One region of the Arthrobacter sp. DNA4 genome, then DNA from elsewhere that is predicted to be linked to it. Evidence: riboswitches for the same ligand, from Rfam matches in the RefSeq annotation. Region 1 holds a riboswitch; each other region holds the start of a gene.
What was found. Region 1 has a riboswitch for cyclic di-AMP ahead of NMQ03_RS04230 (C40 family peptidase). Riboswitches for the same ligand answer to the same signal wherever they lie in the genome.

Region 1 (7,451 bases):
TGTGTTCTCCCGCGCGGGGCTCGCCGGGGCGCGCCTTGCCGCCGGGCATCAGGATGGGGAGCCCCTCATCGTCCGTGCCAAGGACAGCATTCTCGGTGCGAAGGACTGCCTTGGCGCCGGGCGGGATGAGGCCTCCCGTGGCAATGGGACTCGCCTGGTGCGGTGCCAGCCGCGTTCCGGGCTCCACCGGGATCCACGGGCCGCTGCCGTTGACAGCCCAGCCGTCCATGGCTGAGGACGCGTAGTGGGGCATGTCCTGAAGGGCCACGATGTCCCGGTCCAGTCTGCGGCCCAGGGCTATCCTCAGCGCCACCGGCCCGGGGGGTATGGGGGTTGCTGCATCGAACGCAGCTTGCCGGGCCTCTTGCCAGGTGTGGGCCGCATGATGGTGGGCGTCATGCGGCTGTTCAGTTTTGTGCGCCTCTGCTTCACTGCCCGGTGGCGCCTCCGGATCGCTGTGGGGTTCTGCCGTCATTCGCCGGGAGTCCCGGCGGCTTCAGCGTCGTAGTCTTCCGCGAGGGAACGGGCAACGGCCAGCGCCGCGTCCATCGATGCTGCGTCCATTTCCCTGCCGGGAGCAGCCGCCAGCCCTGCGGCGAAGCCTGCGATGAAGGTGGTCAGCGGCGCGGTAAGCCTGACAACCGCATGGGCAGCGACGCCGGCCAGCGCCAGCACGGCGTTGACATCCACCTGGACATCTTCAAGCTTGTAGGCCTGGAGAAGCGCCCTGCACCACTCTTCCAGCGTCTCGTCCTGGCTTTTCACGACTTGCCTCCCACGTTAGCTCCGCCCATGAACGGGTCCTGGCCCGCGCGCTGGTTCCCGGCGGCAATCCCCAGCGCGGCAGCATCGTCCCAGGTATCCACATCGGATGTGGACCCGGCGGGGACTGTGACAAGCTGCACGTCCAGACTAGCAAGGAGCGCCCTCACAGATCCGTTGACCAGGGCGTTGCGGGCAGCCAGGTCGCAGCAGGCTTTTGTTAACTCAGCCGTGCTGTAAAAACCCGCCAGGGGCTGGGCCCTTCCATCGCCGGAACAAGCCATCACACCACCCCCACCGGCCGCAGCATCGGTGCCCGTCAGGACATCCTTCAGCACAGCCACCGCCTGGGAGGCCAGCGGCATGTCGCACGCCAGCACCAGGCACCAGGGCGCACCTTCACCGCTCCTGGCCAGCGCGGCCAGGCCTGCGGCTATTGCGGCAGCAGGCCCGGCGAATTGCGGCTCCTCGCGGCACATCAGCACGGCGGAGGGCCGGGTTGACGGGGCCGGCAGACCCCCGGACTCCACCGGCAGGGACCCCGCATCACCCACCACCACGGTGCGGCGGGCGCCGTCTGCCGCGGCCACGGCGCGCTCAAGGAGGGTCTGGCCCTGGTAGACCAGCGACTGCTTGGGTACCCCGCCCAGCCGGGATGACCGCCCCCCGGCCAGGATCAGGGCGTCGAAAACCACCATGCTCTTTTGCACTCCCCCAGACTAGCGATCAGCAAGGCTGGGGGCAGCGCGATGCGTCAGGCGGCGCGCTCCGGAAGAAGGAACGGATCCCACGCCGGCGTCGGCTTCTCCAGTTCCTTGATCTGCCAGATCGTTCCGTGCGGCGGCCCGGGCACGAACCGAAGGGTCCAGCCCATCTCCGCGGGAGTGTGGTCGCCCTTGACGTTGTTGCACCGCAGGCAAGCGGCCACAAGGTTTTCCCATGAATCGGCACCGCCCCGCGACTTCGGGTGAACGTGATCGATTGTGTGCGCCGCCTTGCCGCAGTAGGCACATTTATGTCCGTCGCGCCGGAGCACACCCCTGCGGCTGACTGCCGTCGAGTGGTTGTACCGGGGCCGTATGTAGCGGTTGAGGAGGATCACGGACGGGCGGCCCAGGACGTCGGTGGGCCCTACCACCGGGTCATCCCCTTCGGCCACCACGCTTGCCTTGCCCGTGAGCACAAGCACCAGCGCCCGGCGGAAAGTGATAACCGCCAGCGGTTCATATCCAGCATTCAAAACGAGAGTGCGCATGCACTTACCTCTTCACGGCCGCACCCGGCAGGGGCACGAGGGCCGGCTGCCCTCGGCATGTCCGGGCTATGGATCGACATCACAAGAGTAAACAAAGAAGTGCAAAATCAGGTAATCGCCGCCCCCGGAGCCCAACCGGGGCACGAAGACGGGAAAGGCAAGGGGCGCCACTGGGGGAACCCGTTAAAGCGCAAGGGACCCCCGCCTGGCGGCGGGGGTCCCTTACAGCAATTCGCGGGCGGCGTTGGATCAGGCCGCCCCAGGACTGCCTAACGTACGCGGATGGCAACCGCGCCAGAGCCAACATTGGCGCTGAAGACCACGGTGTCGTTGCCGTTGAAGCCGCCGTGGACGGCCATCCCGTTTCCGGCGTAAACGGCAATGTGAGCCATACCTCCGCCACCGTCAGCGTAGTACAGCAGGTCACCGGCCTGGGCCTGGGACATGGGCACAGTGTCACCCAGCGACAGGTAGCCAACCGGCCAGTCGTGGAAGTGGATGCCGACGGCGGCCAGTGCGTTGGTCACCAGCATGGTGCAGTCTTGGTGCACGCCGAGCTGGGCGTAAGCGGCGGAAAGGATGGCAGCACCCTTGCCGCTGGCCGAAGCCTGGCCTGCCGGTGCGGCCGGAGCGGCAGCGGTTGCAACCTTGGCGGTGACCTTGGGAGCAGCAGCCGGCTGGGCGGCAGGAGCAGCAGCCGGCTGGGCGGCAGGAGCAGCTTCCTGTACCTGAACCTCGGGCTCAGGCTCAACGACGGGTGCCGGCGTGGTGGTAACCGCAGGCTTCTCGTAGCTGATGGAAATAGTGGAAGCCGCGGAAATCGGGGCGTCGACGACGGATTCAACTTCCAGCTGGGATGCAGGAGCGGAATCGCGCTTGACGTTGGTGTCGGCAGCGTTGGCCGCGATGCCACTGGTCAGGACCAGACCGGAAGCAGCAGCGATGACAGCAGCCTGGCGGCCCATGCCACCGGCATTGTCGCTGACAGCTTTGGCAATGACAGCGATCGAGTTGGTTTTGGTGACCTCGGCGCGGTGCCGTGCGGTAGCACGAGTCGTCATCAGTTCTCTCTTTCGTTTTTCCTTCGAACCGCGGGTAGGCAGGCAAAGGGAACTGGACGCGCCGGCATCTTGGGGGCAAGCCGGCGCATTCCGAACGGGGATGTGGTTTCTAGCGAAAAAGCTTTGGGCAAAGAAATAGCCCTTGGAGCATGAAGCCCAAGAACTACTTGTTGAGGTGGTAGTACGACGAGGTACCGGTGGCTGCAGGCGAGTGGAGCAGCGTGCCCTGGGAAGGGTTGAGTGCGCTGACCATCATGCCGTTGCCGACGTAGATGCCCACGTGCGCGCCGCCGTTCTGGACAACAACGTCGCCCGGCTGCGGGGTGGAGGTGGGGGTCATGATGTTCCACGCGTTGGTGCGGGGGATGCTGATCCCGGCCTGGGCGTAGACCCACTGGACGAACCCGGAGCAGTCCCAGCCGGTGACGGGGCTGGTGCCGCCCCACACGTAGGAGTGGCCGATGCCGGTGTAGGCGATTGCTGCAATGCCGGAGGTTGCGGCGGAGACAGTCTCGGCAGCCTTGGCGGCAGGGGCAGCGTCCTGGCCTGCGGTGGCAGCGGCGTCGCGCTCGGCCGGCGCGGTGGACTGCGGACGCACCGCTTCCACCTTTGGAGCGGCGGTGGTCTTGACGACGGGACGTTCGAAGGAAACCGTAGCCGTGGGGGCGGCAGTGACGGCGAGGGCCGTCTGGGCCGAACCGGACTCGGTGGATGCGGAGACACCAGCGGTGGTGTCAGCTGCGGTGGCGGGCAGGCCCATGCTCAGGATGAGGCCCGACGCGGCTGCCACAACGGCAGCCTGGCGGCCTACGGTCCCGGCATTTGCACTGACGGCCTTGGACACGGCGTCCAGGGGGTTAATGCGAACCGTTTGCGCACGGTGGCGCGCAGAATTATGGCGTGAAGACACGAAGGTAGCCTCTCCCAATGCCTGCGAGGTGAGCTGTCGGATTCGGATGGGAGTCACCCGGCCACTCTGCTTCCTGGGAAGCTCATGACTTAACCCCAAGGCCTTCAGGAAATGAAGGCCAAAATTGGTTCCCCCGCCCCTGCCAGACGATGAAATGCGAACGGACCTTGAGCGGTGGCAGAGTTAGGCAATCCACTCAAGAGCGTCAACTTCGGAAAAGTTGACGCGAGTTAGACGGTACAGCAGTTTTGTTTCAATGTCACATTCAGGTCACGGCAGGTCCCTGCGATCTGAGAGTGGACAATCATTCGGCTACAGCCAGCCCATGGGATCGACCACTTCGCCGTTGACCTGGACCTCAAAGTGCAGGTGGCAGCCGGTGGATGCGCCCGTGGTGCCGCTGAGTGCCACAACCTCGCCACGGGAGACGGTCTGGCCCACCTTGACGTTGAACGACGACAGGTGGTTGTAGGTGGTCTCCAGCCCGTTGCCGTGGTCGATGACCACCCGGTTTCCACCGCCATACTGGTGCCAGCCCGCGAAGGTCACGGTGCCGGTCGCGGCCGCCAGGACGGACGTTCCGCACTGTGCCACGAAGTCCTGGCCGCGGTGGAAGTCTCCGGAGCCGCCGGTGATGGGGCTCACGCGGTAACCAAAGGGCGAGGCGGTGGTGAGGGATGCCAGCGGTGCGGCCAGGGTGCCGGCCGAGGCGGCCCGCGTGACGGAGCCGGCGGACTGGGCGCTCAGGAGCTGCTTCAGCTTCCCGTCGGGGTCGGCCTGGGTCACCACTGCCGAACGGCTGAAGTCGATTTGGGCGCCAACATCAGCGGAAATCTGGGGCTGCGGGCTGACGGCGGAGGCTGCCAATGGCGCGTTGCCGGCGGCATCCGTGGCCATGACGGGGCTGGTGGCGGGCACTGTGACCGTCAGAACCAGGCCGGTGGCGGCCAGGGCGATTCCAGCTTTCTGGCCAATGCCACTGGCGGCGGCGAACTCCGTCACCTGCCGGAACGGACCCCGGCGGCGGCGCGCATCGCGATGCAGATCGCGGGGACGCTCCGCTGCGACATCTTCGACAACCCGGGGTGCCGAAGGGGGGCCTGCGGCGCGGCGGCGGCCCCGGGAGGTCTGCGTGGTCAAGAAGGGTTCCTCTCTGGAAAAGCCTGCGGAGTTAGCTGTCGGATTCGGGTCAGAGAGATCAAAGACCCGGCCCGTCATGGGCAAGCTTCTGCACAGGGGTATTCCCGGAAGAATCCTTCGCTGGAGAGGCTTGCTGCTGACGGACTTCACCCCAAGGCAGTCCCCCGCTGCCAATTGTGGTTCCCCCGCCTCTGCCAGTAACGACTCGTGCACCCGATCCGCTGGCAGAGCTCGGCTCCGGATCGGGTAACGCTTAAGTATCAACGATTGCTTCCACTATAGGGCCTTAAGACCCTAGGTAACAATTCCGTTATCTTTGCGTGGAAGCTCTGCGCTGGGGTATTGGGACGCGGCTCAGGGCTGCTTAACAGCGACAAAAACATGCGCGGCTACCTCAGGCGGCAACTCCAGCGCACCTTCGATTCCGGACACCCGCACGGAGATGTAATCTCCCACGCGTTCCAGCCCAACGGCAGCGCCGGGCCGGATCCCGCCTTCGTCCAGTTGCGCCAGCAGTTCCGGCTCCACCTGGATTGGCTCAGCCAGCCGGCTGATGGTCACTGCAGAGGCGGGACCGTATCCCTTCATGGCCTCCACCAGGCTGATGGCTCCGTCGGGGAAGCCGGTGGCCGGTTGTCCGCCCAGGGCAGCGAGGCCGGGGATCGGGTTGCCGTAGGGCGATTCGGTGGGGTGGTCCAGCATCTCGTAGATGCGCCGCTCAACGCGCTCGCTCATGACGTGTTCCCAGCGGCAGGCTTCGTCGTGCACGTAGGCCCAGTCCAGACCGATAACGTCAGCCAGCAGGCGTTCGGCCAGCCGGTGCTTGCGCATGACTTCGGTGGCCCGCTTGCGGCCCGTGTCCGTGAGTTCAAGGTGCCTGTCGCCGGAGACGACGACGAGTCCGTCGCGTTCCATCCTGCCGATGGTCTGGGACACCGTGGGGCCGGAGTGGCGCAGACGCTCGGCGATACGGGCCCGAAGGGCAACGATGTTTTCTTCCTCAAGCTCCAGGATGGTCCTGAGGTACATCTCCGTAGTGTCGATCAGATCCGTCATCCAGCTCAGCTCCTCGAGCGCAGTACCTTGCGTTGTCCCACCGTACCGCCTGTTCCCGCGAGGTAGTCCGGGGCTAGCTTAGCCTATTTTGACTTTGTCCGAATAGCTGGCCCCGGGCAGCCACCCACGAACGGGACCGTCTCATTGTCTGGACTTTGCCCCCTCCGGCTCCCGCACCCACTGCCCTTCAGGCAGAATGGAACAGGCCTTCCGCGCAGCCATCGCGCGCTGCGGCCACCCCTTACCCGCCCGTCCGGACCAAAGTTTTCGTCCCCGCCGAATTGGAGCACCTGTGAGCGACACCAGCATCACGATCCCCGCCGACCTCCTGCCCAAGGACGGGCGGTTCGGCGCCGGCCCGTCAAAGGTCCGCCAGGAACAGATCGATGCCCTGGCAGCAGCGTCCAAGACCATCCTCGGCACCTCGCACCGCCAGGCGCCGGTCAAGAACCTGGTCGGATCGGTCCGCGACGGGCTGAGCCGGTTCTTCCGTGCCCCGGAGGGGTATGAGGTGGTCCTCGGCGTTGGCGGCTCCACGGCCTTCTGGGACATCGCAAGCTTTGGCCTGGTGGAGAAGAAGGCCCAGCACCTCTCCTTCGGTGAGTTCGGGTCAAAGTTCGCCGCAGCCACCAACAAGGCGCCCTTCCTGGAGGCCTCCTCGATCATCAAGTCCGAGCCCGGCACCCGTCCGGCAGCGCAGGCCGAGGCCGGCGTGGACGTCTATGCCTGGCCGCAGAACGAGACCTCCACCGGTGTGGCGGCCCCGGTCGCGCGCGTCTCCGGAGCTGACGAGGGATCGCTCGTGCTGGTGGACGCCACCTCGGCGGCCGGCGGCCTGGACGTGGACATTGCGCAGAGCGACGTCTACTACTTCGCCCCGCAAAAGAACTTCGCCTCCGACGGAGGCCTCTGGCTTGGCCTGTTCTCCCCCGCCGCCATCGAGCGTGCCGCGCAGGTCAAGGCCAGCGGCCGCTGGATCCCGGATTTCCTGGACCTCCAGACCGCCATCGACAACTCCCGCCTGAACCAGACGTACAACACGCCCTCGCTGTCCACACTGGTCACCCTGGACGCCCAGGTCCAGTGGCTGAACTCCAACGGCGGCCTGGACTTTGCCGCCGCGCGCACCGCTGACTCCGCAGGGCGCATCTACAGCTGGGCCGAGGCTTCCGACTTCGCCACCCCGTTCGTGGCCAACCCGGAGGAACGCTCCAACGTCATCGCCACCATCGACTTCGACGAAACGGTTGATGCGGCAGTTGTGGCG
Region 2 (7,451 bases), 970 kb from region 1:
CATGACCTTGGCGGCTACTGCCTGCATGCCGAAGGCGAAGACCACGGCCACCACCATCTGGGCGCAGGCGACACCTACGATGCCCCACTGGGTGGCGAAGATCAGGGCCGGGAGGAGGACCACCAGGCGGACCACGGAGATCCAGATGGACAGACCGGGGCGGCCCATCGCCTTGTAGACATCATTGGCCCCGGCGCCCAGGGAGCGGGCGGCCGCGTACAGGGCCAGGAATACCAGGGGCGTGACCGATTCCTCCCATTGCTGCCCGAAAAGGACCGGGACCAGGACGGGTGCCACCACGGCCAGGCCCACACCTGCCGTGATGCCGTACAGCGCCTGCACGGTGACACTCTTCAGGTAGCCGTCCCGCAGCCGCTGCCGGTCGCCCCGGACCTGCGTGTACAGGGGGAACAGGACGGTGGACAGGACAAAGAACACGTTCAGGATCAGGGCCTCCGGCAGCCGGAACGCGAGGGTATAGAGACCCAGGGCGTGTGCGCCCAGCACAATGCCGATGACCAGGTAATCGACGTCGAAGATCGCCCTGGCAAGCATGGTGCTGCTTACCACGGGAGCGCCGAAGCGGACGTTTTCCCCGATGGCGCTTTTGCTCACACGCCAGATTTGCCAGGGCGCCTCGCGGCGGACCAGGAACCAGCAGGTGGCGGCATAGGCCACGGACCCGGCAGCCGTTCCGACGGCGAGTGACCAGGCGCCGTGGCCGGTGAACGCCAGGTAAAGGGTCACCGTTCCCATGGTTGCGGCGCGCAGTACCGGAGCCGCCGTGAGCTGCCTGAACTTCAGGTCCCGGCGCATGATGGCTTCCGGGACGGCGCCGCAGGCCGTGGCAAACACCGAAACGCCAAGGACCTGCACCAGCGGGGCCACGCCGTCCAGCCCAAGAAGGTCCTCCACCGCGTCAGCAGCAAGCAGGGCGGCCAAGGCCAGCACTGCGCCCAGGGCAACGGAAAGCAGCAGCGCCGATCTGGCGATGACCGGTGTCTTGGGCAGGTAAACCAAGGCCTGTCCCACCCCGGCATCGGCGATGGTTTCGGCGTAGGCCATCAGCACCAGCGCCAGGGCGACCAGGCCGTATTCCTCAGGCGAGAGCAGCCGTGCCAGGACCACCGTGGTCACCAGCACGATCACCCTGCCCGAGGCGAAGGCGAGCCCCTGCCACAGGGCTCCCCGGACTCCCTTGCGCTCCAGTTCCCCCGGCGCGTACGTCATGGTTGCCTGTTCGTCCGGGTAAGCTCCCCCGCGGGGGATAAACCAGCCATGGCCGCATGGACTTCCGCCAGGTATTCGCCTGCCACGGTGTCCCAGGTGCGGACTGCGCCTGCGGCCGCCGTTCCCGCAGCGCCGTGGGAAGGCCCGGGCGGTTGCTTGGGAGCGGTGAGGTGTTCCACCACCTCGCGGACAAGTGCATCCTGGCTGTCCCGAACGGCCAGCAGCGGATGCGCGGGAAGTTCCCTCGCGGCCACCGGGGTGGCCACCACGGGCAGACCCGCGGCGAGGGCCTCCAGGACGGAGTTCCGGATTCCTACGCCGTGCTCGTCCGGGAAAACCGCCACATCCGCCCCCTGGAACACGTCCAGGATGGAAGGCACGTTGGCCAGGATGTCCACCCGGGGTCCGGCCAGCGCCTGCACCGCCGGTGTGGGGCGCCGCCCTGCGATGACGAAGCGGGCGTCCGGGACCTCCCGCCACACCAGCGGCGCGATCCTGTTGACCAGTACCGTCGCGCTGTCCGCGTTGGGCGCGTAGTTCAGGCTGCCCGCGAAGCACACCACGGGGGCCTTCCGCTCCCGGCGGGGACCGGTGGCCACCGCCGTGCCGTTGGGGATGCTCGTGACCGCCCTGCCGAGCGTGGCGGACCAGGCCGCTGCGTCCTGGGCTCCGACGGTCAGGAGCCTGGCCCGGGGCGGCAGCTGCCGCTCAGCGCGGGCGGCCAATTGTTCGCGCAGCCGGTAGGCGGGCCGGAAGGTGCGTGCGATCGCGGTATCCATGCCGGCCCGGATGGACCAGGGGTCCACTGTCTGCAGCACCAAGGGACCGGTGATGCAGTGGGACAGGAAAAGGGCGTGGGGGCCATGGATCAGGGTTGCGTCCCGGCTTGCGGACAACCGGGCGGCGGCTGCGCGGGCAGACGGGGTGGACCGCCGGTGTTTTCCCAGTCCCGTAAGGCCGCCCATGGAGCGGGCAAAGGCCGAAAGTTCTTCCCGCGGGGCCAGTTCGTACACGGTATCGCAGCGGTTCCTGATTTCTGCCGGAACCGGAACAGGACCCGAGAAGGTCAGCAGCGTGACGGCAACGTCAGGGGGGAGGTGCAGGATCACTTCGTACGGGATCATCGAGCTTCCATCCCCCAGTTCCGGATCCCGGTTGGGCACGCTTTCCGTCACGTACAGGAGCTTCATTGCAAGAGTGTACTGGATCACATAGTCCCCGGAGGGTTGCTTTAGGCAACCTTGAGGGAAGCCGAAAAAGGGCGACGGCGGGAGGTTCCGCCGTCGCCCTTCTTACCTGGGTGCGTGGCCTGCTACTGCCAGGCGCGCACGTAGTCCACCATCATCTGGGACGGTGCGCCGTAGGCCGGGTTCGTGGAGGAGGCGCCAACATTCAGCACGATGTACTGCGGGGCATTTCCGTCGTCGGTGGGGTAGGACTTGACCTTTACGCCGTCGAAGTACACGTCCGAGGTGTTTGGCATCCGGTGCAGGCCAAAGGTGTGGTACTCGTTGGCCCAGTTGCCGCCCACGCCGCCCTGGTTGTGGGAGCCGGAACCGGAGTGGTAGTTCACGGTCATCCTGGCCTGCAGCACCTCGGCGATGTCATTCTCGCCGGTGACCGGCCACGACTGTCCGGTGGTCCAGAAGGCAGGCCAGTTGTAGAGGCCGTTGGCGTTGCCCGGGAACTTGATCCTGGCCTCGACGTAGCCGGTGGTGAACTGGAAACCGGTCCCCGCCCCGCCCCTCGGGTTGGTGGATACCAGTCCGCCGGAGGTGGATGAGCTGAGGCCCAGGGCCAGGTTCCCGTTGGCCACGGAGACGTTCGCCGGGCTGGTGGAGACCTTGTTCATGGTTCCGCAGCCGGGGGAGAACCAGCAGCCGGACCACTTCGCGGCGTCCAGTCCGGCCCCGTTGAACTCGTCGGCGAAGGTCATGGTCCAGTTCCCGGGGACCCCGGCGGGCGCAGGCGTCCCGCTGCTGGCCAGCTGTGCCGCTGCCGGCGCCACTGCGATCGGGGATTCGGAGGGAGGGGCAGGCGCGGCGGGTGCCGGCACTGGCGCGGGGGCAGGTGCCGGTGCCTCTGCCGGGGAAGGAGCGGCAGCAGGAGCGGCTTCGACTGCGGGGACGGGCGTTGGAGCGTGAACCGGAACGTCCGGAGTTTGGCTGGGTACGGCGCTGCCGGCATCCTCTGCACTTGCCACCCGCGCCACATCCGCGGTTCCGTCACCGTGGGTCAGGCCCAGGCCCAGGGAACCTACGCCGAGGAGTGCTGCGGCAAGACCGGCGGCAAGAGGCCGGCGACGGCGCGCCTGGGCTGGAGCACCGGACCGGGAGGCCGGGGATGTCCCGGCAGGATCTATCTCATTTTGATAACGGTGCGCTGGGTTGGCGCTGCCTTTGCGGGGTGCGGGCATGGAAAAGCTACCTCTCATCGCCTGCGGAGTTAGCTGTCGGGTTCGGATGAGGGCATCCGGCCGCGGGTTGCGGCTTCACCCCAAGGGCGGGCACGTGGCCTCGCCCGGGACGCTCGGGTCCCCCGCCTCTGCCTGGTATCTGGTGTTAATCACGGACGCGGCAGAGTTGGGCGGCATCCGGGACTGGAGCCGGCTGGGGGCGGCCCCCGGACGACCGTACACGAAAGGGCTCCAAGAATCACAATTAGGTAACGGACCTCACTGCGTTGGCGTGGCGCTGCCCGGTCGGCGAAAGTGTATTGGTAACGGACGCCGCTGGCTGCAGGTTTTCCACATGGCTGAACCTCCGGCTGCTGCCCACCTCCAGCGGGGCTAGCCTTGGGTCAAGCGTGAATCGCCTATCGGGTCCAAATGCACTAGGATATTGAAGTCTGTGCTGCGTCCTGCCTCCGTTCCGGCGGCAAGGCATTGCACGGAATCGCAAATGAACCTCCTGTTACGGAAATGCCGTAACCGCTTAGCCCAAAGGAGGTGGGTTCACATATGCGTCCTTACGAATTGATGGTAATCATCGACCCCGAGGTCGAAGAGCGTACCGTTGAGCCGTCGCTTCAGAAGTTCCTGAACGTCATCACCAACGATGGTGGAACCATCGAAAAGGTTGACATCTGGGGCCGTCGCCGTCTGGCTTACGACATCAAGAAGAAGTCCGAAGGTATCTACGCCGTGGTGAACTTCACCGCCAAGCCGGAGACCGCCAAGGAACTTGACCGCCAGCTGTCTCTTAACGAGACCATCATGCGCACCAAGATCACCCGCCCCGAAGAGCAGAAGGTTGTTGCTGAGTAGTTCAGCACCGTCTTCATTCTTTACCCCGCGGGAAACGCACTCTTCACCCAGGATCGAACAAGGAGGCAGTAGATGGCAGGCGAGACCACCATTACGGTCATCGGTAACCTCACCAATGACCCGGAATTGCGGTTCACACCGTCAGGTTCGGCAGTAGCGAACTTCACCATCGCTTCCACCCCCCGCACCTTTGATCGTCAGTCCAACGAGTGGAAGGACGGGGAAACCCTGTTCCTCCGCGCTGCCGTATGGCGTGAAGCAGCCGAGAACGTCGCCGAATCCCTGACCAAGGGCATGCGGGTGATTGTGACCGGCCGCCTGAAGAGCCGTTCCTACGAAACAAAAGAAGGCGAAAAGCGCACCGTTATCGAGCTTGAGGTCGATGAGATCGGCCCCAGCCTGCGCTACGCCAATGCCAAGGTCAACCGCACCCAGCGCTCCGGCGGACAGGGTGGCGGCGGCTTCGGCGGCGGCAACAGCGGCGGTGGCTTCGGAGGCGGCAACTCTGGTGGAAACCAGGGTGGCAACTCCGGTGGAGGCTGGGGCGGCGGCAACCAGCAGGCTGCACAGGACGATCCCTGGGCTACGCCCGGTGTATCCAACGCAGGCGGCTGGGGCAACGGCCCCGATTCCGAACCTCCCTTCTAAAACCCAAATATCGGCCCGGCGCCGGGACTGCAGGGGTGCGCCACGCACCCAAGGCACTGCCGCCGTCGGACCACCACCATCCCGTGGATCAACATCCACGGGCTCCCTAGAATAGGAGCTCCACGATGGCTAAGGCTGAACTCCGTAAGCCCAAACCAAAGTCCAACCCCTTGAAGGCCGCTGACATCACTGTCATCGACTACAAGGACGTAGCATTGCTGCGCAAGTTCATCTCCGACCGCGGCAAGATCCGCGCCCGTCGCGTCACTGGCGTCACGGTGCAGGAACAGCGCAAGATCGCCCAGGCAATCAAGAACGCCCGCGAAGTTGCTCTGCTGCCTTACTCCGGCGCTGGCCGCGGCTAAGGAAGGGATTAACTAACATGGCAAAGCTCATTCTGACCCACGAAGTCACCGGTCTCGGTGCTGCTTACGATGTTGTCGAGGTCAAGGACGGTTACGCACGTAACTACCTGCTGCCCCGCAACTTCGCCCTGACCTGGTCGAAGGGTGGCGAGAAGCAGGTTGAGTCCATCAAGGCTGCCCGCGCCGCCCGCGAGCACGCTTCCCTGGAAGATGCTCAGAAGCAGGCCGCTGCACTGTCCGCCAAGCCGGTCAAGCTGGTCGTCAAGGCCGGCGAGTCCGGCCGCCTGTTCGGCACCGTCAAGCAGGGCGATGTCGCCGACGCTGTTGAGGCCGCTGGCCTTGGCAAGATCGACAAGCGCAAGGTTGAACTGCCCGCACACATCAAGTCGGTTGGTTCCTACCAGGCCAACGTCCGCCTCCACGCTGACGTTGCCGCTGTGATCGAACTGGACGTGGTGGCAGGAAAGTAATTTCCCCACTCCACGTTACGACCCCCGTCGCCGGACTCCGGCGGCGGGGGTCTTTCGTTTGTGCGGTGGTAGCCTGCTCCGGTGAACCCGAACCCCCGTCGCCGCCCCTTCCACCAGGTGGATGTCTTCGCCGGCCTGGCCTACCGTGGCAACCCGCTCGCCGTCGTGCTGGACGCCCAAGGCCTGGACGCGGCAACCATGCAGCACTTCGCCAACTGGACCAACCTCTCGGAAACCACCTTCCTGCTGCCTCCCCGGGATTCCCGCGCCGACTACCGGGTCAGGATTTTTACCGGGACCGAGGAGTTCCCGTTTGCGGGCCACCCGACGCTGGGCTCTGCCCATACGTGGCTGGAAAGCGGAGGGGTGCCAAAGTCCGACGGCTGCGTGGTGCAGGAATGCGCTGCGGGGCTGGTCCGGATCAAGCGCGACGGCGGGAGGCTGGCTTTCGCGGCGCCGCCCCTGACGCGATCCGGCCCCGTGGAGGAGCCCGTCCGCCGGCAGCTGGCAGCGGCGCTGCGGGTGGCCCCAGGCGACATCCTTGACGCGTGCTGGCTGGTGAACGGGCCCGAATGGATCGGTGTCCTGCTGGAGTCCGCCGGGCAGGTGCTGGCCCTGGAGCCGGACCACGCAGCCATGGGCGACCTTAAAATCGGCGTCATAGGGCCACACGCTCCCGGCGCCGGCGCCGACTTTGAGGTGCGCACGTTCCTGCCCGGTGATGCGATGGCGGAGGACCCCGTCACCGGCAGCTTCAATGCCGGTGCAGCCCAGTGGCTGATGGGAACCGGCAGGGCGCCGGAGCAGTATGTGGCCTCGCAGGGGACCGTGCTGGGCCGCGCCGGGCGCATCCACGTGAGCGCTGAGGACGGGGACATCTGGGTGGGTGGCGAATCGACCACGTGCATCCAGGGAACCGTTCTGCTCTAATCAGGGTCCCGGCAGGGCCTCCGGGAATACTCCGCCGCCTGCGGCAGTTCAACGGTATAGATGCAAACGCATGTATGATGGATTTGAACGAGCACCAGGAGAATGCCATGGAAACCCGCCGCATCACCGTCCTCTCCGCAGGACTTGGCGTACCCTCATCGAGCCGGCTGCTGGCCGACCAGCTTTCGGCGGCCGCCACGAGGCAGCTTGAGGCAGGCGGCTACCAGGTGGCGGTGGACGTCGTCGAGCTCCGCGACCTGGCCGTGGACATCGCCAACAACTTCGTCACCGGCTACGCCGCTCCGAGGCTGGCGGACGTCATCGCGGGCGTGGAGGCATCGGACGGAATCATAGCCGTGACCCCGGTCTTCAGCGCCTCCTACAGTGGTCTCTTCAAGTCCTTCATCGACGTCCTGGATCCCAAGTCGCTGGACGGCAAGGCAGTCCTGCTGGGCGCCACCGGCGGAACGGACCGGCACCAGATGGTGCTGGACTACGCTCTGCGGCCTCTGTTCAGCTACCTTCGGACGCGCATTGCGGCCA
Region 3 (7,451 bases), 1.7 Mb from region 1:
CGGGCGGCTGGAAGGCCGCCGGGCGATCGTGACCGGCGCGGACTCAGGCATCGGGGCAGCGACGGCGATCGCCTTTGCACGGGAGGGCGCCGACGTCGTGCTTTCCTACCTGCCGCAGGAAGAGGAGGACGCCTCCCGCATTGCCGGAATCATTGAGGCCGCCGGTCGCAAGGCCGTCAAGGTCCCCGGCGACCTGAAGGACTCCGCCGTGTGCCGGGACCTGGTGGACACGGCGGTGGCCGTCCTGGGCGGGGTTGACATCCTGGTCAACAATGCCGGGAAACAGGTTGCGCAGGAGGACCTGCAGGACATCAGCGACGAGCAGTTCGACCACACCCTGAAGACCAACGTCTATGCCATGTTCTGGGTGACCAAGGCCGCCGTGCCGCACATGCCGGCGGGCTCAACCATCATCAACACCACGTCGATCCAGGCCTACAACCCGTCCCCCACGCTGGTGGACTACGCCACCACCAAGGCCAGCATCAACAACTTCACCAAGGGCCTGGCCCAGCAGCTGGCGCCCAAGGGGATCCGGGTGAATGCGGTGGCCCCGGGGCCCATCTGGACGCCCCTGCAGGTCAGCAGCGGACAGCCCAAGGAGGAACTGCCGGAGTTTGGCCAGTCCACTCCCCTGGGCCGCGCGGGCCAGCCCGCCGAGCTCGCCCCCGCCTATGTCTTCCTGGCCTCGCCCGAGTCCAGCTACGTGGTGGGCGAGACGCTCAATGTCAACGGCGGCAGCCCCACGCCTTAGCGCGCCCTGGGCTCCCCGTACCCCCCCCCGCGCAGCAGCGGGACAGAAGCCGGGTTTCAGCGGCCGCGTCCTGGTACCAGGAGCTCGTCCGTGGCCGGGTCCGGTTCCCCGTTGAAGAACTGGGCCAGGACGGTCTTGAACACTGTTTCTCCGGGCGCCGCCCGGAGGAACAGTGTCATGCTGGAGCGGAGCTTCCTGGCGTCGATACCGCCGAAAATGTCTTCGGCGGACTGGTCGGCGTGGTTTGCCAGGACCAGCGCGCACTCCAGGAGCCGCGGGCCCAGCACCTCGTGGTCCAGGTAGGCGCGGGCCTCCGCCAGCGAGGAAATGGCGTACTTGCGGGAGGTGGCGCTCTGTCCCAGCCCGGCAATCTGCGGGAAGACAAACCACATCCAGTGCCCGGACTTCCGGCCGACCTGCAGTTCGCCCAGCGCCTGCTCATAGGTTCCGCCGGTGTTTTGCGCGGCAACAAAACGCTCAAGGTCAAACGGCTCATTCATGGGGATCTCCTCGGTACGTTTCAAATGGTCAAGTCTTTTTCAAGGGCGTCGGCCGCCGCCCGCAGCTGGGGGTCCGGGTCTTCCCGCCACCGCGCCACGACAACGCCTGCCCGCTGCCGTTCGCGCTCCCCCAGCCCCGCCAGCAACGGGACCAGGACGTCGGCGAGAAGGGGCCCGGTCAGGTCCGCTGCCTGCGCGGAGCGAAGGAAACCCTCCAGCCGGGTCAGGTCAGAGTGACGGAGCAGCCGCACCCGTGACTGCAGCAGGACCACCGCTGCCAGGCGGCGCTCGAACACCGGCCGGGAACCGGGCCGCGGCTGGCCCCACAGGGCGGAGGCCAGCATGACCGTGCCGTCATGGTCCAGGTCCTTGAACTTCCGCAGCGCATCGCGCACGGTCCCGCGAACGGCCCCCACAGAGGAACCATAAGAGGCAAGCACCCCGCCCAGCCGTGCCCCGACGTCGTCCGCCCGGTACCAGGCGCCCTCGTTCTGCAGGGTCCGGTCCACGAAATCCGCCGCCGCGGACACAACGTCCGCCGTACCGGTCATCGCCCGCGCCCGGACGCCGCGTGGTGGATGCAGTACGGGGTCCACGGGCGGGCTTCCAGCCTGCCCTCGGCGATGGGCTCCCCGCATACGGCGCAGGTTCCATAGGTCCCCGCCGCCAGCCGGGCAAGCGCCGCTTCAATCTGGTCCAGGCTCGCCGAACTCTGTTTCAGGAGCGCAGAGGCCTGTGAGAGTTCGAAGGCGATGGTGGCACCCTCGGGATCGTGCTCGTCGTCGACATTGGAACCCTGGCGCGCCGAGTTTGCTGCCTCGATGTCCGCCCGCAGCGCCGGCAACAGTGCCAGGCGCCGCGCCCGCTCCTCTTCGAGCAGCGCACGGAACCGTTCGAAATCTGGCATGGAGACAGCCTAACGCGTCAGTCAGTACCAGTTCAGGGTTACGGAGTGGTTCCAGGCCGCGCACGGTGAACCGTAGCGGTCACGGATGTAGCCCAGGCCCCATTCGATCTGGGTGCGATAGCTGGTGAGCCAGTCGCCGCCGGCGCTGGCGTACTTCCCCGGGGGCAGGGCCTGGGGAATTCCATAGGCTCCGGAGTAGGCGTTGGTGGCGGTGGTCAACCAGTTGGACTCCTTGGTCCACAGCTGGGCCAGGCACAGGAACTGGCCCTGGCCCCACCCGTAGGCGGGCAGGCGTCCGGACGCGTAGCTTTTCGCCCCGGCGGGATCATTGACCGCGCCGGGGGCCGGACCGGGTTGGGCCGGATTGGCCTGGGCAGGGTCGGCACGGGGTGCGGGCTCCTGGGGCTGCCGGGCTGCCGCTGCGGCACCCTTGGCTGCGGCCTCCGCCTGTCCGCGGGCCTGCTCCTCAGCGGCGGCGCGCTTGGCCGCCTGGGCCGCCTCATAGGCAGCCAGTGCAGCCCAGCCCTGCCGGTACCCACCCTCCATGGCCGCCGTCGTACCTTTCAGCGTGGCGAGCTGGGCGGTCAGCTCAGTGCCGTGCCGCTGCTCCTCCGCGACCTGCCCGGCCAGCGAAGCCTGGGCAGAACGTGCGGCGTCCAGTTTTGCTTTCGCTTCCCCGGACAGGCGTTCCCGCTCGCCCTTGGCGGCCTTTTCCTGTGCGGTGAGCGCGGTGGCCGTCTTTTCGGCGGCCGCAGCATTGCTGACCAGGGTGGCCAGGGCAACCGCCATGAGGCCCCCGTCAAGGGGGAGCCTCCCCAAGGTCACGAACGGGCGCATCGTCCCGAAGCTTACCGTCGGGATTGGGCGCAGGGCAGGGGCCTGTTTCCACATTGTTACCGTGCTTCACGGGCAAAGTATCACCTGAGGTCAGGCCCTGGCTCGCGGTGTATGTCCAGACGTTTGCCCAATGCGAGAGAACAACCTCGTATGTTATCCAAATGTGACAATCACGCCGCACGTGGGTTATGGTCTTTTGGTGTCCCTCTCAGACGGGACATTCCCGTCAGCATGCCGAGCCCTGCCGCTGATCATGGGATTCAACCGCTCCAGTTGGCAGGGACGGGGGAACCAAGTTTCCGCGGCCACTTGTGGCCTTGGGGTTAAGTCGATAGCGCCTCCGCACGTCGCGGGGTTGCTTCCGGCCGGGTATCTCCAGCCCGAACCCGACAGCTCACCCCGCAGGCATGGGAGAGGCGATCAACCGTGTCAAAAATTTCAACCACTGCCCGTCACCGCGCGACCCCGGCCCGCTCCATTGTGCTCGAGGGCCTCGCAGTAACAGCCAAGTCCCAGGCCCGCTCCCTGGGCCGTCCCGCGCTCGCCGTTGCTGCGGCATCCGGCATTGCCTTCGGAGTCGGCGCCCCGGCCCATGCAGGTGTATCCGCCCCGGACACCACTGAGCAGACCAGCGTCCAGGCCACCTCGGCTCCTGCCGCCCCGGCCGCAGCCCCCGCCGCAGCAGCAGGGAACGTCCACACGGTCGTTTCCGGCGACACCCTCGGCGCCATTGCAGCAGCCTACGGCGTCAGCCTCAACGGCGTGCTGTCCGCCAACGGCCTGGGACTGTCCTCGGTCATCTACCCGGGCGACCAGATCCAGATTCCCGGCGCAGGCTACACCGCCGCCCCGGCGCCCGCCCCTGCAGCAGCACCCGTGCAGGCCGCAGCCGCCACCGCACCGGCGAACACCGGCATGAACATGTCCTACGCCTCGGCCACCCCGGTGGCATCCACCACCGGCACGGGCACCGGCGCTGCGATCCTCGCCTCGGCCTACAGCCAGCTGGGCTTCAAGCAGGATTGCACCGCCATGGTCGAGAAGGCTCTGCGCTCCGTCGGCAAGTCCGTGGGCGATCTGGCCCCCACCCAGTTCTTCCAGTACGGCACCGTCGTAGGCGCTCCCGCCCCCGGTGACCTGATCATCACCTCCGGCCACGTGGGCGTTTACGCAGGCAACGGCCAGGTTGTCAGCGGCGGCGTCAACGGCTTCGACACGCAGGTGCACTCCATCAGCTGGCTCGGCGGCTACTCCGCTGTGCGCGTAGCCTAGTCTTCGCACTGTCCGGCGCCGTTGGCGGCGCCGGACGAAGCAGGAGGGTGGCAGCCGGGAATACCGGCTGTCACCCTCCTCTCGTTTTACCCCGCGGGCCGCCTCGGTCAGGTCCCGCAGAAGGTCATGTAGCTGCCGAAGTCGTCGGGCGCCCCCTGCAGGTAACGTTCCAGCCCGGGCCGCTCGGTGAAGGGTTCACTGACCGCCTCCAGCAGCTGCTGCAGCGGAGCCAGGTTTCCGCCGGTGGCAGCGGACAGCGCCTCCTCCACAAGGTGGTTCCGCGGAATGTAGGCCGGGTTCACGCTGTCCATCAGCTCCGCGTCAGGCTGCAGCGCCTGCCACCGCTCCAGCCAGGCATCGAGGGCGGCCAGGTCAAGGACCATGCCGCGCACGGGACGGAGGTCCCCGCGAGCCGCTTTGCCCAGGTTGCGGAAGAACAAGGTGTAGTCCACGGGTCCGTCCTTCAGGATGTCGAGGACATCATCCACAAGGGCCCCGGCGGCGCCGCTTTCATCGACGCCGCCCAGGCCCAGCTTGCCCGTCATCCCGCGGGTCCATGCCTCGCTGTACTGACCGCGGAAGCCGCCGAGTACCTCCACCGCCGGGGCCACGGCTTTTTCCTGGTCCTGGTCAATCAGCGGCAGCATGGCCTCGGCGAGCCGGGCCAGGTTCCATTCGGCAAGGACCGGCTGGTTGGCGTAGGCATAGCGTCCGCCGACGTCGATGGAACTGTAGACGGCGGCCGGGTTGAAGGCGTCCATGAACGCGCACGGGCCGTAGTCGATGGTTTCCCCGGAGATGGTCATGTTGTCCGTGTTCATGACCCCGTGCACGAAGCCCACCAGCATCCACCGGGCCACCAGCTCCGCCTGGGCGGAGACGACCGCCGCGAACAGAGCGAGGTAGGGGTTGGCGGCATCAGCGGCGTGCTGGTAGTGCCTGCTGATGGCGTGGTCCGCCAGCCGTTTCAGGAGGTCCATATTTTCGGTTGCGCGCGCGTACTGGAAGCTGCCTACGCGCAGGTGGCTGCTTGCCACCCGCGCCAGGACGGCGCCGGGCAGCATGTCATCGCGCCGGACCTGCCGCCCGGTGGCCACGACGGCGAGCGACCGGGTGGTGGGAATGTGCAGTGCGTGCATGGCCTCGCTGACAATGTATTCACGCAGCATGGGCCCGACGACGGCACGGCCGTCCCCGGCGCGGGCGAAGGGCGTTCGCCCCGAACCTTTGAGATGGACGTCCAGGAGGCGGCCGGCCCGGTCAGTGACCTCGCCCAGCAGGAGGGCCCGTCCGTCGCCGAGCAGGGGCGAGTATCCGCCAAACTGGTGTCCGGCGTACGCCTGCGCCACGGGTGTGGCACCGGCCGGCACGTGGTTTCCCACCAGGAGCCGCACACCCTCGGGGCTGCGCAGGTATTGCGGGTCGAGGCCCAGGTCCGCTGCCAGCTTCTCGTTCAGGACGAGGAGCTCAGGGCTGGGCGCTTCCTCGGCCTGCCAGGGCACGGCGAGTTCCGCCAGTTCCCGGGCGAAACGGCCATCGAAAGTGACCGTGGATTCAGCTGCTGCTGTCATGGTTTAACCCTATCGCCGTTGTTGGGCCCGCTGCTTCTCCCGCTGGTTGCCGCCGCCGCGGAACAGGGATGCGGTCAAGGTCGTTGGCGGCGATCACGGTAACCCCTGGGGCCCGTGCCTGCGCCTGTTGTTCCAGCACGGAGACGTCGTCACCGTACCGTGCGGAGAAATGGGTGAGCACCAGGGTGCGGACCCCGCCGGACGCCGCCAACTCCCCGGCCTGCCCGGCAGTAAGGTGCAGGTACTGCCGTGCCAGGACGCCGTCGTCGTCGCTGAACGTTGACTCGGTGACCAGCAGGTCAGCGCCGTCCGCCAGGTCGTCGGCGCCGGGGCACGGCGCGGTGTCCATGATGAAGGCGAAGCGCTGGCCCGGCCTGGGTACGCTCACGTCCTCCAGCCTGACTGCCCCAAGGACGCCGTCGCGTTGCAGCCGGCCCACGTCCGGGCCTCCGATTCCTGCCGCCTGGAGCCGCTCCGGCAGGAAGGTGCGTCCGTCAGGCTCCGTCATCAGGTAGCCGTATGTCTCGATGCGGTGCCTCAGTGGCCGCACCTCCAGGCAGTCCGCCACGGGCCCGGCCCCCGAATGCGGATGGAGCCGCAGGTCGATGCCGGGCGAACCCACGGCCACCAAGGCCTGGACCACCGGGTCACCCGACGCCGGATAGTGCAGGTGGACCGGGTGTGCCACACCGTCGAGGGCCATCCGGGACAGGACTCCCGGCAGCCCGTAGCAGTGGTCTCCGTGCACATGCGTGAGGCAGATCCTGTTGATGTGGCTGGCCGCGACGCCGGCGTGGATCATCTGGCGCTGGGTTCCCTCGCCGGGGTCGAAAAGCAGCCCTTCGCCGTCCCAGCGCAGAAAGTAGCCGTTGTGGTTCCGGGTCCTGGTGGGGACCTGTGAGGCGGTGCCCAATACCACCAGTTCACGCACCGCCGGCGCCTGCCGTCCCGGCGTGCAGCCCCTTGGCGTAGGCGGCCTGGCCGAGGTGCTGAAGGCAGTCCCCCAGGATGCTGACCAGCCGCACTCCGAGGGTCACAGGCGGATTCCAGTGCCTGTCAACCACGCGGTCCAGGTCCGGATCAGCAATGTCTTCCAGGACCTTGGCGGTCTGCCGGTGGACGGCATCGTAGTACTCCAGCAACAGCTCCCGCGGCGCCCTGACGGCGTCCACCTGTTTACTGGAGTGGCCGTAGCCCGTGTCGCGTTCCCCCAGGGGAAGGCCGAAGCGCTTCACGAAACCTTCCGCCGTCCACACCTGTTCCAGGCCCGCAGACGAGGCTACCTGCGCATCCTCCACCCGGCCCGAGTGCCAGATCAACCACGCGATGGAATTGCCGTTGCCACCCGGACGGCGCTGCAGCTGCGCCGCGTCAAGCCCGTCGAGGGCTTCCCGGACCAGGACCGGGAGGCGATCGAAGGCCTCCAGCAGCAGTTCTTTGGATTGCATGGGACTCCCTCCACTGCGGGCCGGGCCACGCCGGCCCGGCCCGCGGGGTTGCTAGCGTTCCAGGTCGTCGGGCTCAAACTCACTGAGCGGCGAGCCGCCAAAATTCTCCTCGTCGTCGCTGCCGTCAGCTTCGAGGCCGGTGGGGGCTTCCCCAAAATCAAC
Region 4 (7,451 bases), 160 kb from region 1:
CCCAGGCCCCGAACACCACCCGCGGGATCCGGGCCAGGACAATTGCTCCGGCACACATCGCGCAGGGTTCCAGCGTGACCACCAGCGTGCAGTCGGACAACCGCCAGCCGTCGCCGCGGCCGCCGTCGAGCCGTGCCCGTTCCTGCAGCCGCCCCGCCGCTTCGCGGATAGCCACCACCTCGGCATGGGCCGTAGGATCGCCCAGTTCCTCCCGCTGGTTCCGGCCGGAACCCAGCACCCCGCCGTCGGGCCCTATCACCACGGCGCCGATGGGAACATCCTCCGTGGCGAGTGCCCTGCGTGCTTCCGCCAGGGCAAGGCCCATCCAGGCATCATATTTCTTTTCGGGCAACGGCATGGCTCAATGATAGTTTCGGGGATACTCAGGTTACTTACGGATGCCGGGAGGCACCATGGACACTCTTCGGGATCGGCTAGGTCTCTGGTTCAAACCTTACGCGGCGCTCGTCCTCACCATCCTTGTGGGCGGCGTCATCATCGTGTCCCTGGCATTGCTGGGCGCCGAGGTGTACGACAACGTGGTGGATTCTGCCGGCCTGGCCAACCTGGACAAGCCGGCCCTGGCCCTGGCCGAGAGCCTGCGCAGCCCCGGACTTGATGCGTTCGTTACCGGCTTCACCAACATCGGCGGCGGCATCGGCATGCCCATCCTTGCCAGCATCCTCACCGCCTGGCTGACGTTCCTCAGCCGGAACTGGCGACCGCTCGTCCTGATCGGCGGTGCGGCGGGGGTCTCCATCATGGCCACCACCTTTGGCAAGAAACTGGTGGGCCGCACCCGCCCGGACCATGCGGACGCGGTGCCCCCTTACGAGGATTCACCGTCCTTCCCAAGCGGCCACACCCTAAATACCACCGTGGTGATCAGCCTGGTGGCCTACCTCATCTGCCTCCAGTTCAACACCATGCTGGTACGGGTCACCGCCATCACGGCCGGCGCGCTCTTCATCATCGCCATGGGGCTGAGCCGCGTCTTCCTTGGCCACCACTGGCTGACGGACGTCATGGCCGGGTGGCTGCTGGGCCTCACCTGGGTGGGCGTGGTGATCCTGGCGCACAGGCTGTTCCACCTGGTCCGCAGGCGGGAGCACGCCGGTGCGGCTCCGTCGTTCGACCGTCCGATCGTCCGGGATGTGGTGGCCGAGGAAGTGCACCACCACGGCGACGGCGGCAAGGAGCATGCCCGCGGCAGCCACAACAAGGACACCGCCGGATGATAGTTTTGGGGGATGCGTACTCTCGTTGTTGACCACCCCCTGGTCGCCCACAAGCTCACCGTCCTGCGGGACAAGAACACGCCGTCGCCGGTCTTCCGCCAGCTGACGGAAGAGCTGGTGACCTTGCTGGCCTACGAAGCCACGCGGGAGGTCCGCACGGAGCCCGTCACCATCGAGACGCCTGTCAGCACCACCATCGGCACGGCGTTCACCAAGCCCACCCCGCTGGTGGTCCCCATCCTGCGCGCGGGGCTGGGCATGCTGGAGGGCATGACCAAGCTGGTTCCCACCGCCGAGGTGGGCTTCCTGGGCATGGCCCGGGACGAGGAGACGCTGGACATCATCACCTACGCGGAGCGCCTGCCGGAGGACCTGACCGGCCGCCAGGTGTTCGTCCTGGATCCCATGCTGGCCACCGGCGGCACGTTGCGCGAGGCCATAAAGTTCCTGTTCAAGCGGGGCGCGTCGGACGTCACCTGCATCTGCCTGCTGGCCGCTCCCGAAGGCCTGGCCAAGCTGGAGGAGGAACTGGGCGACGCAAACGTGCACATCGTCCTGGCCTCCATCGACGAGAAACTCAACGAGAAGTCCTACATTGTTCCCGGCCTGGGCGATGCAGGCGACCGCCTGTACGGCATCGCAGGGTAGTTTTCACCCTTTTTTGAAGCCGTCCCCGCCGCTAGCCTGTGCGGATGGACTGGAAACTCGAACTTGTCTATGTCCCCGTGTCCGACGTTGACCGGGCCAAGGATTTCTACGTCAACAAGGTGGGCTTCAACGCCGACTACGACGAGCGGCCTTCGGACGACATCCGCTTTGTGCAGTTGACCCCGCCCGGGTCGGCCTGCTCCATCTGCATGGGCGAGGGGCTCCTGGACGCCCCACCCGGCACGGGAACCACGCTACAGATGGTGGTGGACGACATCCAGGCAGCGCACGACCACCTGAGGAACAACGGTGTGGACGTCAGTGACATCGAGGTGCTGCCGTGGGGCCACTTTGTCTACTTCGCCGATCCGGACGGAAACAAGTGGTCCGTCCAATACATCCCGTGGCGGAACGCTGGGACGGACGCAACCCCAAGCACCGCGGCCCCAAACACCGCACCATGAGGCACTTCAGCTGAAGCACCCTGAGGTTAAGGCACTCTGGGTTAGAGCACCACGGCCCGCATCCCTATGGATGCGGGCCGTCGATGACGCTGCAATTCCCTGCTGTGGCCCTGCCCAAGGCGTACGACGGCGGGGAGCCGGCACGCGCCGTCGGCCGCGGTCAATGCAGGGGAGGCTCCGCGGAAGGTGGTCCTTCGGCGCGCAGCCGCAGGGGAGCGGTGGCTAGTACCAGTTGTGCGCCAGGTGGAAGTTGAGCGCACCGCACGGGGAGGCATAGCTGAGCTTGATGTAGTTCAGGCCCCAGTTGATCTGCGTGCGGTAATTGGTGAGGTAGTCGGCGCCGGAGCTGGCCATCTTCTCAGCAGGGAGGGACTGGACGATTCCGTACGCACCGCTGCTGGGATTGGTGGCCGTAGTGGTCCAGTCCGATTCCTTGGTCCACAGCGTTTGGAGGCACTGCATCTGGTCCGGACCCCATCCGTACGTGGCCAACTGGCTGGCGGCGTAGGCCTGGGCGCCGGCGGGGTCGTTGATTGCGACGGCGGGTGCCGGCTCCGGAGCCGGGGCGGGCTCGGGTGCAGGTGCAGGTGCAGGTGCCGGCGCGACCGGCGCGGGAGCGGCGGGTGCCGGGGCCGCGGGAGCGGGCTCCGCCGCCTGTGGTGCCACTGCGATTGCAGCGGGAGCGGGGCTCGCCGCCGGGTTGGAACGGATCTCACTCTTCTCGATGCTCATCTGGGCATCGGACGCTGCCTGGGTTGCCTGGGTTGATGACACCGGGGCCATGCTGCTGGTGGCCTGGCCGGCTGCGCCGACCCCAACCAGCACCGCGCAGGATACTGCGAGGATTCCGGCCCGGCGGCCCAGGGTGGTCTTCTTTGCCTGCTGCGTGGCCTTATGTTTAGCCTTGGCATGCAGGCGTGCTTCTGCCGTGTTTTTGAACATGATTGATCGCCTCTCACACCTGCGGAGTTAGCTGTCGGGTTCGGATGAGGGCATCCGGCCGTACGGAAAAATCACGTACTGGCTTAACCCCAAGGGCATTCATTGCCCGGGACGGTGGGTCCCCCGCCTCTGCCGTTGCTCAATCGGAAATCCGGGGAAGCGGCAGAGCTTGGCGTCAACCCGGGATATGCGGCCCGAACGGGGACCGCACCCAATCGACGGTACAGGAAGATCAAGTGAAAGTCACATTTAGGTAACGGAAGTCACGGGCGGCAGCGCGTCGGGTTGCCCGGCTGCGACGGGGAGTATCCGGGTGGGGACCTGCCCGGGCGGGCATCATGCAGTCCCGCCGGGTGGGTACCTGCCGTGCCGGGCACCATGCAGCCCCGGCACTCGCGTGCCAAGCCATCATGCAGCCCCGGCACTCGCGTGCCAAGCCATCATGCAGCCCGGGACGGGGCGTCCTCGTCAGTGGCCGGTAAGTTCGTAAACCGTAGTGCCGCCAATGCTCTGCGACGTGAAATTGGCTGCCACCCACTCCGCGATCCGGGTGGCAGCGTCGGAACCGCTGTTGGAGCGCATGGCTCCGCCGCCGATGAAGTAATGGATCTCTCCCCGGGCTACCAGGTCCTGGAACTGCGCCAACGTGGGGGAGGGGTCGGTACCGTTGAAGCCGCCCACCGCCATGACCGGCAGCTCCGTTGCCAGTTGGTAACCTGCGGCGTTGTTGGAGCCCACCACGGCCGCGGCCCAGGTGTAACTCGAGGCGCTGCTCTTGAGCGCGGCGACCAGATCAGCCGACGGCGTGGGCGCACCCAGGAGGCCGCCCGCGCCACCCCCGCGGCCGCCGGCGAAGCCCGTGCCGCCCTGGGCATTCGGCTGCCGGAAGCCCTGCCCCGTATTGCCCTGTGCCGTACTGCCCGGGTTTGTGTTGCCCTGCCCCGCAATACCTGTACCGCCAGTGCTGTTCGCGCCGGAGCCGTTCCGGCTGTTCCGGACGCCGGCGGGGGCACCTGGCCCTGCGCCGAATCCGGAAATGGGGCCGGCACTGACAATTGCCCCACTGTGCGCTGTGGACGCGGTGGAGATGGAGAAGGCCAGCGGCCCGGCGAGCGATGCAGCGATGGCCAGCGCCGCCGTCGTCCGCTGCACCGAACGCATGCCCAGGAACTGGCTGAAGCCCGCGCCTGCTGCCCCGGCCAGCCCGCCTGCAAGGACCACCCACCGCAGCCACGGACCGTAGGCCGAGGTGGTGCCCAGCAGGAAGAACGCCGTCAGGGCTGCCGCGGCCACTGCGGCCGCGAGCCCGATTGCGGCGGCCGCCTGCTGCCTGCGTTGCCACAGCAGAACTGCACCCAGGCCGGTCAGCCCGGCGATGCCCGGCGCCAGCGCCACCGCGTAGTAGGGGTGGATGATGCCTGCCATGAAGCTGAACACCAGGCCGGTCACCAGCACCCAGGAGCCCCAGACCAGCACGGACGCCCGCACCGGATCCCTCCGCGGTGCCCGCCGGCCGACCCACAGCAGGCCGGCCGCAAGGATCACGGCGGAGGGCAGCAGCCAGGCGATCTGGCCACCGAACTCGTTGTTGAACATCCGGAACAGGCCGGGAACGCCCCAGCCGTTGCCGCCACCCACGCTGCCCGTTTCGTCGCCAGTCAGCCGGCCCAGTCCGTTGTAGCCAAGGGTCAGCTCCAGGATCGAGTTGTCCTGCGAACCGCCAATGTAGGGCCGCATGTTGGCCGGCGTCAGCTGCACGGCCACGAGCCACCAGCCCGCGGAAACCACCATCGCCGCCCCCGCCGCGGCCAGCCGCAGCACGCGCCGGCCCAGCCTGCCCGGCCCCGCAACCGTGTAGGCCACGGCAAAACCGGGAACCACCAGCAGGACCTGCAGCTGCTTGGCCAGGAACCCAAAGCCCAGGAACACCCCGGCCAGCAGGAGCCAGCGCAGCCGGTCCTCCTGGACCGCGCGGAGTACCGCGTACGCGGCCGCCGTCATGAGCAGCACCAGCAGGGCATCCGGGTTGTTGAACCGGAACATCAGTGTGGCAACCGGGGTGAGGGCCAACACCGCGGCCCCCAGCAAACCCGCCCGGTGGGCGGTGGTGGCATCTCCGGTGGCGTGCGCCGCGGTCCGGCGCACGGACAGGTAGAGCAGCCAGACGGCGGCAACGCCCATCAGCGCTTGCGGAACCAGGATGCTCCACGGGTTCAGCCCAAAGAGCCGGACCGACAACCCCATGACCCACAGGGAGGCCGGCGGCTTGTCCACGGTGATGGAGTTGGCGGCGTCAGAGGAACCGAAGAACCAGGCAGTCCAGTCCTGTGAGCCGGCCTGGGCGGCAGCGGAGTAGAAGGCGTTGGCCCAGCCGGACGCCCCGAGGTTCCAGAGGTACAGAACCGCCGCGCCCGCCAGCAGCGCTGCCAGTTCCAGGTGCCGCCGGCGGGCCAGGGGATCCCGATGCCGGCTGGCGGGCCGGGTCCCTTGGGCCGTGGTGGCCCCGCCCCCTCCCGACACACGGGGCAGGAGGGGGCGCGTGAACCCGGTTGTTGGGCTTGAAGGCATGGAGCTGGGATAGTGGCTGGCCATGGCGGGCTACTTGGTCAGGTCGTAGACAGTGGAATTGCCCACGGTCTGGGCCTGGAAGTTGGCCTGCACCCAGGCGGCCACCTCCGAGTTGCCGCCCCGGCCGCCCATGCCGCCACCCATTCCGCCGCCCTGGATGTAATATCCGATCTCACCCTTGGATACCATGTCCTGGAACTGGGCGAGCGTGGGGTACGGATCCCCGCCGTTCCAGCCGCCGAGCGCGATGACGTTGGTGTTCGTGGCAAGTTCCAGGCTGGCTGCCTGGCTGGCGCCGGAGACCATCGCGGACCACTTCGTGGTAGTGGAGGAGAGCAACGCGGTCACTGCGGCATCGGCCGTTCCCTCGCCGGGCCCGCCCGCTCCGCCGGGACCACCGGCCCCGTCGGCTGCGCCGCCCATTCCGTTTGCGGGGTCAAACCCGTTAGTGGGGTCTAAACTGTCGGTTCCGGTGGCGGTGTCCGTGCCGCCGGTGCGGTCGCCGCGGAAACCAGCTGCCCGGTTCCCAAAGCCGCCTGCCGCCGAACCTGCGGGCCCCGACGTCGGAATGGAACCCGAATGCGCGGACGCCGCGGTGGCGACGGTCCAGGCACCCGCCCCGACTCCTCCGGCCAGGAGGGATACGACGACGACGGCGGCAGCGCCCGCGCGCCGGAACCGTCCGGCCGTGCCAAGGCCGTCAACGCGGAGCAGGAGGCCCGCGGCTGCAAGGACGCCAAGGACGATGACGACGATGCGCAGCCAGGGGAGCCAGGACGCGTCGCGGCCCAGGAGGACCGCCGACCAGATGGAGGTGCCCAGGACGGTTGCGGCCAGGACAATCCTGGCCGGTCAGGAGGCCCGGCCGCGCCAGAGCTCCACCGCGCCGGTTCCCACCAATGCCGCGATCGCCGGTGCCAGCGCCACAGAGTAGTACGGGTGGACAATGCCGCTCATGAAACTGAACACACCCGCGGTGACCAGGAGCCAGCCGCCCCACAGGATCAGCGACGCGCGGCCCATCGAAGTGCGGGCTTCCCGCCGGGTGAACCAGAGGCCGGCAGCCAGCAGGACGAGGGCGGCGGGCAGCAGCCATGACACTTCGCCGCCAAAGCTCGTCCCGAACATGCGCAGCAGGCCAGCAGCCCCGCCGAATCCGCTGTTGCCGCCGCCGAAACCGCCGCCGGGACCGCCGGCCGCACCGCCCGCTCCGCCGCCGGGCATGCCTTCACCCGAGCCGGTGATGCGGGCCAGGCCGTTGTAGCCGAAGGTCAGCTCCAGGAAGCTGTTGGTGGTGGAGCCGGTCATGTACGGCCGGGCCGAAGCCGGTGTCAGCTGGAATAGGGCGATGTAGCTGCTTACCACCACGATGATGCCTCCCAGTGCGCCCATGAGGTGCGCCAGCCGGCGACCGATCGAGGTGGGAGCGGCCCACAGGTAGGCCAGTCCCAGCGCCGGAACGACCAGGAAGCCCTGCAGCATCTTGGTGAGGAAAGCCAGGCCGATCACGGCTCCAGCCGCAACAAGCCACTTCCAGCCCGCCCGTTCGGTGGCCCGGATGGTGAAGTATGCCGCCAGCACCAGGCACAGG

Region 2: linked by a shared signal. The riboswitch ahead of NMQ03_RS20760 (family 16 glycosylhydrolase) and the one ahead of NMQ03_RS04230 (C40 family peptidase) in region 1 are both predicted to bind cyclic di-AMP.
Region 3: linked by a shared signal. The riboswitch ahead of NMQ03_RS11780 (LysM peptidoglycan-binding domain-containing protein) and the one ahead of NMQ03_RS04230 (C40 family peptidase) in region 1 are both predicted to bind cyclic di-AMP.
Region 4: linked by a shared signal. The riboswitch ahead of NMQ03_RS03570 (hypothetical protein) and the one ahead of NMQ03_RS04230 (C40 family peptidase) in region 1 are both predicted to bind cyclic di-AMP.

Annotation. Positions count from the first base shown of each region.
Region 1 is NZ_CP101466.1:891,604-899,054, reverse strand. Features, by position in the region: gene NMQ03_RS04255 (molybdopterin molybdotransferase MoeA) at 1-475, opposite strand, end outside; gene NMQ03_RS04250 (DUF6457 domain-containing protein) at 472-765, opposite strand; gene NMQ03_RS04245 (molybdenum cofactor guanylyltransferase) at 762-1,472, opposite strand; gene NMQ03_RS04240 (HNH endonuclease) at 1,517-2,017, opposite strand; gene NMQ03_RS04235 (NlpC/P60 family protein) at 2,287-3,078, opposite strand; gene NMQ03_RS04230 (C40 family peptidase) at 3,242-3,922, opposite strand; cyclic di-AMP (ydaO/yuaA leader) riboswitch at 3,993-4,188, opposite strand; gene NMQ03_RS04225 (M23 family metallopeptidase) at 4,301-5,128, opposite strand; cyclic di-AMP (ydaO/yuaA leader) riboswitch at 5,133-5,375, opposite strand; gene NMQ03_RS04220 (metal-dependent transcriptional regulator) at 5,483-6,184, opposite strand; gene serC (phosphoserine transaminase) at 6,477-7,451, shown strand, end outside.
Region 2 is NZ_CP101466.1:4,476,497-4,483,947, reverse strand. Features, by position in the region: gene NMQ03_RS20770 (oligosaccharide flippase family protein) at 1-1,230, opposite strand, end outside; gene NMQ03_RS20765 (glycosyltransferase family 4 protein) at 1,227-2,420, opposite strand; gene NMQ03_RS20760 (family 16 glycosylhydrolase) at 2,543-3,646, opposite strand; cyclic di-AMP (ydaO/yuaA leader) riboswitch at 3,650-3,801, opposite strand; gene rpsF (30S ribosomal protein S6) at 4,190-4,495, shown strand; gene NMQ03_RS20750 (single-stranded DNA-binding protein) at 4,568-5,143, shown strand; gene rpsR (30S ribosomal protein S18) at 5,269-5,508, shown strand; gene rplI (50S ribosomal protein L9) at 5,526-5,978, shown strand; gene NMQ03_RS20735 (PhzF family phenazine biosynthesis protein) at 6,060-6,908, shown strand; gene NMQ03_RS20730 (FMN reductase) at 7,016-7,451, shown strand, end outside.
Region 3 is NZ_CP101466.1:2,558,745-2,566,195, forward strand. Features, by position in the region: gene NMQ03_RS11755 (glucose 1-dehydrogenase) at 1-754, shown strand, start outside; gene NMQ03_RS11760 (DUF1810 domain-containing protein) at 811-1,254, opposite strand; gene NMQ03_RS11765 (DNA alkylation repair protein) at 1,275-1,805, opposite strand; gene NMQ03_RS11770 (TraR/DksA C4-type zinc finger protein) at 1,802-2,161, opposite strand; gene NMQ03_RS11775 (hypothetical protein) at 2,183-2,998, opposite strand; cyclic di-AMP (ydaO/yuaA leader) riboswitch at 3,251-3,421, shown strand; gene NMQ03_RS11780 (LysM peptidoglycan-binding domain-containing protein) at 3,425-4,270, shown strand; gene NMQ03_RS11785 (YdiU family protein) at 4,378-5,841, opposite strand; gene NMQ03_RS11790 (ribonuclease Z) at 5,825-6,772, opposite strand; gene NMQ03_RS11795 (DUF664 domain-containing protein) at 6,765-7,289, opposite strand; gene NMQ03_RS11800 (hypothetical protein) at 7,341-7,451, opposite strand, start outside.
Region 4 is NZ_CP101466.1:732,977-740,427, forward strand. Features, by position in the region: gene NMQ03_RS03550 (nucleoside deaminase) at 1-358, opposite strand, end outside; gene NMQ03_RS03555 (phosphatase PAP2 family protein) at 414-1,238, shown strand; gene upp (uracil phosphoribosyltransferase) at 1,251-1,886, shown strand; gene NMQ03_RS03565 (glyoxalase superfamily protein) at 1,931-2,350, shown strand; gene NMQ03_RS03570 (hypothetical protein) at 2,573-3,292, opposite strand; cyclic di-AMP (ydaO/yuaA leader) riboswitch at 3,298-3,459, opposite strand; gene NMQ03_RS03575 (glycosyltransferase family 39 protein) at 3,761-5,884, opposite strand; gene NMQ03_RS21085 (hypothetical protein) at 5,891-6,283, opposite strand; gene NMQ03_RS21090 (glycosyltransferase family 39 protein) at 6,713-7,451, opposite strand, start outside.